2 regions of the Paenibacillus sp. FSL L8-0502 genome follow, and region 2 is predicted to be linked to the other one. Evidence: a T-box and tRNA genes for the amino acid it is inferred to sense, from the RefSeq annotation. Region 2 holds a T-box; the other holds one or more tRNA genes.
The links. The T-box of region 2 lies ahead of ileS (isoleucine--tRNA ligase). A T-box ahead of a tRNA ligase gene usually reads a tRNA of that ligase, here a tRNA-Ile.
Positions count from the first base shown of each region.

Region 1: it encodes a tRNA-Ile, which carries the amino acid that the T-box ahead of ileS (isoleucine--tRNA ligase) is inferred to sense. The anticodon was not compared.

Region 1 covers NZ_CP151958.1:414,083-416,439, reverse strand. Annotated here, with positions in the region: tRNA gene NSQ57_RS01850 (tRNA-Leu) at 1-40, opposite strand, end outside; tRNA gene NSQ57_RS01845 (tRNA-Lys) at 55-130, opposite strand; tRNA gene NSQ57_RS01840 (tRNA-Gln) at 135-209, opposite strand; tRNA gene NSQ57_RS01835 (tRNA-His) at 227-299, opposite strand; tRNA gene NSQ57_RS01830 (tRNA-Tyr) at 319-404, opposite strand; tRNA gene NSQ57_RS01825 (tRNA-Thr) at 409-484, opposite strand; tRNA gene NSQ57_RS01820 (tRNA-Phe) at 511-583, opposite strand; tRNA gene NSQ57_RS01815 (tRNA-Asp) at 649-725, opposite strand; tRNA gene NSQ57_RS01810 (tRNA-Met) at 751-824, opposite strand; tRNA gene NSQ57_RS01805 (tRNA-Val) at 854-929, opposite strand; tRNA gene NSQ57_RS01800 (tRNA-Glu) at 936-1,007, opposite strand; tRNA gene NSQ57_RS01795 (tRNA-Ser) at 1,040-1,131, opposite strand; tRNA gene NSQ57_RS01790 (tRNA-Met) at 1,135-1,208, opposite strand; tRNA gene NSQ57_RS01785 (tRNA-Asn) at 1,244-1,319, opposite strand; tRNA gene NSQ57_RS01780 (tRNA-Ala) at 1,324-1,399, opposite strand; tRNA gene NSQ57_RS01775 (tRNA-Ile) at 1,421-1,497, opposite strand; rRNA gene rrf (5S ribosomal RNA) at 1,534-1,650, opposite strand; rRNA gene NSQ57_RS01765 (23S ribosomal RNA) at 1,804-2,357, opposite strand, start outside.
Region 2 covers NZ_CP151958.1:3,715,489-3,717,845, forward strand. Annotated here, with positions in the region: gene ileS (isoleucine--tRNA ligase) at 1-737, opposite strand, end outside; T-box leader at 817-1,098, opposite strand; gene NSQ57_RS16075 (DivIVA domain-containing protein) at 1,266-1,775, opposite strand; gene NSQ57_RS16080 (YlmH/Sll1252 family protein) at 1,948-2,357, opposite strand, start outside.

The DNA of each region.
Region 1 (2,357 bases), 2.5 Mb from region 2:
GACCTGAACCGTGCGCGTCTGCCAATTCCGCCACGACCGCAAAATAATTATAAATGGTGAGCCATGAAGGACTCGAACCTTCGACACCCTGATTAAAAGTCAGGTGCTCTACCAACTGAGCTAATGGCTCTTAATGGCTGGGGATATAGGATTTGAACCTATGCATGACGGAGTCAAAGTCCGTTGCCTTACCGCTTGGCTAATCCCCAATAGATTAAGAATAAAGGGCGGCCGATGGGGCTTGAACCCACGAATGCCGGAGTCACAGTCCGGTGCGTTAACCACTTCGCCACGACCGCCATATGATTATGAAAAGACTGGTGGAGGATGATGGATTCGAACCACCGAACCCGTAAGGGAGCAGATTTACAGTCTGATGCGTTTGGCCACTTCGCTAATCCTCCAAAATGGTGCCGGCGAGAGGACTTGAACCCCCAACCTACTGATTACAAGTCAGTTGCTCTACCAGTTGAGCTACACCGGCACATTACTCATTTCCCACTTGAAAGGTGGCTCGGGACGGAATCGAACCGCCGACACGAGGATTTTCAGTCCTCTGCTCTACCGACTGAGCTACCGAGCCATATTTTATTTTATTACTACATCATATAACCGCATTATATATGCCAATTATATATGAAGTTAAAATGGCGGAACTGACGGGATTCGAACCCGCGATCTCCTGCGTGACAGGCAGGCATGTTAGGCCTCTACACCACAGTTCCAGAGGCATTTCCAATAGGAAATTAATTGCGGGGGCAGGATTTGAACCTACGACCTTCGGGTTATGAGCCCGACGAGCTACCGAACTGCTCCACCCCGCGACATTAAAAGGCATTCTCAAATTTTCTTATGGTGGAGGCTGAGGGGATCGAACCCCCGACCCTCTGCTTGTAAGGCAGATGCTCTCCCAGCTGAGCTAAGCCTCCATATTATGACCCGTAGGGGATTCGAACCCCTGTTACCTCCGTGAAAGGGAGGTGTCTTAACCCCTTGACCAACGGGCCTTGCAAAATAAGTTCTGGTCTCAATAAATTGATGGCGGAGAGAGAGGGATTCGAACCCTCGCACCACTTTCGCAGTCTAACCCCTTAGCAGAGGGTCCCCTTATAGCCACTTGGGTATCTCTCCGAGTAGCGGCAGAGGGGATCGAACCCCCGACCTCACGGGTATGAACCGTACGCTCTAGCCAGCTGAGCTACGCCGCCACCTTAATATATAAAATTCAGAAATATTCAAAATATGGCTCCCCGAACAGGACTCGAACCTGTGACAACTCGATTAACAGTCGAGTGCTCTACCAACTGAGCTATCAGGGAATATTGGTGGAGCCAAGCGGGATCGAACCGCTGACCTCCTGCGTGCAAGGCAGGCGCTCTCCCAGCTGAGCTATGGCCCCAATTTTTTGTTATTCTAGAAGTGGTGGGCCTTAGTGGACTCGAACCACCGACCTCACCCTTATCAGGGGTGCGCTCTAACCAGCTGAGCTAAAGGCCCTAACATGTAAAACATTATCATCCTCTAAAGGATATCGCTTGGCGACGTCCTACTCTCCCAGGACCCTGCGGTCCAAGTACCATCGGCGCTGGAGGGCTTAACGGTCGTGTTCGGGATGGGTACGTGTGGAACCCCTCCGCTATCGCCACCAAACATGAATTTGCTACGCAAATTCTTCCGTACGGTTATTCGGCTCACCACTTGTCGTGTGAATGAATAGCCATGCGCTTGTTGTATGTCACTTGTACATACGTTCAAGGTTACACCCTGAAAACTGGATCCGAAACTCATTTGCGTTTTATTTTTTAGGATAAGCCCTCGACCGATTAGTATTGGTCAGCTCCATGCATTACTGCACTTCCACCCCCAACCTATCTACCTCGTCGTCTTCAAGGGGTCTTACTAATTGGGAAATCTCATCTTGAGGGGGGCTTCACGCTTAGATGCTTTCAGCGCTTATCCCTTCCGTACATAGCTACCCAGCGGTGCTCCTGGCGGAACAACTGGTACACCAGCGGTACGTCCATCCCGGTCCTCTCGTACTAAGGACAGCTCCTCTCAAATTTCCTACGCCCACGACAGATAGGGACCGAACTGTCTCACGACGTTCTGAACCCAGCTCGCGTACCGCTTTAATGGGCGAACAGCCCAACCCTTGGGACCTACTTCAGCCCCAGGATGCGATGAGCCGACATCGAGGTGCCAAACCTCCCCGTCGATGTGGACTCTTGGGGGAGATAAGCCTGTTATCCCCAGGGTAGCTTTTATCCGTTGAGCGATGGCCCTTCCATGCGGTACCACCGGATCACTAAGCCCGACTTTCGTCCCTGCTCGACTTGTAGGTCTCGCAGTCAAGCTCC
Region 2 (2,357 bases):
TTCACACGTGCATATTCCAGTTCAGGGTTGACGGCGAGCGCCACGTGACTCGGCAAGGTCCAAGGTGTTGTCGTCCAAGCCAGTACATATTCACCACTGCTATGCAGCTTGAATTTGGCCGTGGCACTCAGATCCTTTACATCTTTGTAGCCCTGCGCTACTTCATGAGAACTTAGCGTTGTCTGACAATCCGGACAATACGGACTCACACGATGACCACGATACAGCAGATCTTTTTCATGAATGGTCGCCAAAATGTTCCATACGCTCTCGATATAGTTATTATCCAATGTAATGTACGGGTTATCGAGGTCTGTCCAGTATCCGATCGCTTCGGTTAGATCACGCCATTGTTGCTCGTATTCAAACACGCTCGCCTTACATTTTTTTATAAACTTTTCAACGCCGTATTCTTCAATTTCAGGTTTATGGGAGATCCCCAGTTGCTTCTGTACACCTAATTCTACCGGCAAGCCATGCGTGTCCCAGCCTGCCTTACGTACGACGCGGTATCCCTTCATTGTCTGATATCGGCCCACAAAATCCTTAATTACACGGCCCAGCACGTGACCGATATGCGGTTTACCGTTAGCTGTTGGTGGGCCCTCATAGAACACAAAATTTGGCTTTCCTTCACGATTTGTGATGGATTTACGGAATGTGTCCTCCTGCTTCCATTTGCTCAGGATGCGCAGGTCACGGGACCGTGCTTTTTCTTTAACATCCACTCTGTTCATACTGTCATACTCCCTCTCTGCTCATCATTGATTTCCCTAGCATTTCCTAAAAAAAGCAACAAAAAAAGCCCCATCCCTGTAAAGGGACGAGACTGTGCTCGCGTTACCACCCTGATTCCGTAAAAATAGACCATTCTAAAAATACAGTCTCATCACGGCTCTCTGAGCCCCACTCAACTACAGCAGGGCGCCATTATAACGCATGGCAAACGGTGATTGCTTACACACGCCATACATCTTAAGCGCTTCAGCTCACTTCTCCGGGAGGATCTTCGGTCATGTTCTGAACGTTGGCTTGCACCGGAAGGCCAACTCTCTGAGGGACAAATCATGACGTACTCGTTCCCATCAACGAATTAAACATGTTAAATTCATCGAATATTAAACAGCAACATCGTTACCTTGAATAACAACCATCAGCCGACGGACGGATAATCATTGAATTCAGTATAGTATTTACAGTTATAGCCTGTTTAAAGTGAAAAGTCAACCCTAACAACGTCTAATAAAAGCTTGTCAGAAATGAAATTAGTAAATTTCTTTCATCTCACGCTCGCGTTCCAGTACTTCGCGTTCCCGGTTTTCAAGAGCTTCCCAGCCGTCTTGGCTTAACAAGTCAAGCTGTGCTTCCACCAGTGTACGAAACCGTGCTCGGTAAATCGATGCCTGCTTCTTCAGCTCTTCAACCTCCAACGCGATCTTGCGGGATTTGGACAATGCTTCGTTCACAATACGGTCCGCATTTTTTTCCGCTTCCTTCACGATCAATTGGGATTCTTTCTTGGCGTTGTTACGAACTTCATCTGCGGCTTCCTGCGCTACGATAATCGTCTTACTCAGCGTATCCTCAATGGTCGCGAAATGATCGAGCTTCTCCTGTACGTTCAACAACTCGGTGCTCAGTTCTTTATTTTCACGAATAACGCCCTCGTAATCTTTGATCACCTGATCCAAAAATTCATTAACCTGATCCTCATCATAACCGCGAAGCCGGCGGGCAAATTCCTTGTTATGTATATCCAATGGCGTTAATGGCATGCCGTCCACCTCCTATAAGATTGACAAAAAATACATTTTCCGCGTCACGACGCTCACTATCATCTATCGGTCATCATACCCCGTTTTGTGAATACTGTACAGAGCAAAATCGTTCCAGTTCTTCGCTATAGCTTAATTCTTTCGACAGAAAGCTCGTGATTCCTGCCTACAGCTATACAAACTTACCAATTTTGACACGGAATCTTCCCTTTTTTGTCATCCCGTCTGTTTCAAGCACTTTGAAACGCCCAAAACCCTGCATGGAAATAATGTCTCCAGCTTTAAGTGGAGTGGATGGATTCTCCTCCACCTTCCAATTTACCCTGCACCGTCCCGCCCGAATCGGTGTTAATATTTTACTGCGGCTTAGCTTGTACACATCGCTGGCAATACCGTCCAGACGCAAAGAAGCGACCGTCAGGTCTAGCGTCTCTAATGCAACTTCCTTCGTTCGCAGACTCGCTACAGGCAACAGTTCTGTCCATACATGAACACGGTGTACCTGCTGCAAATGCATCGTCATAAAATCACCGATCTCTGAAGCTACCAATACATGACACCCATCATCCAGTACATGAATAT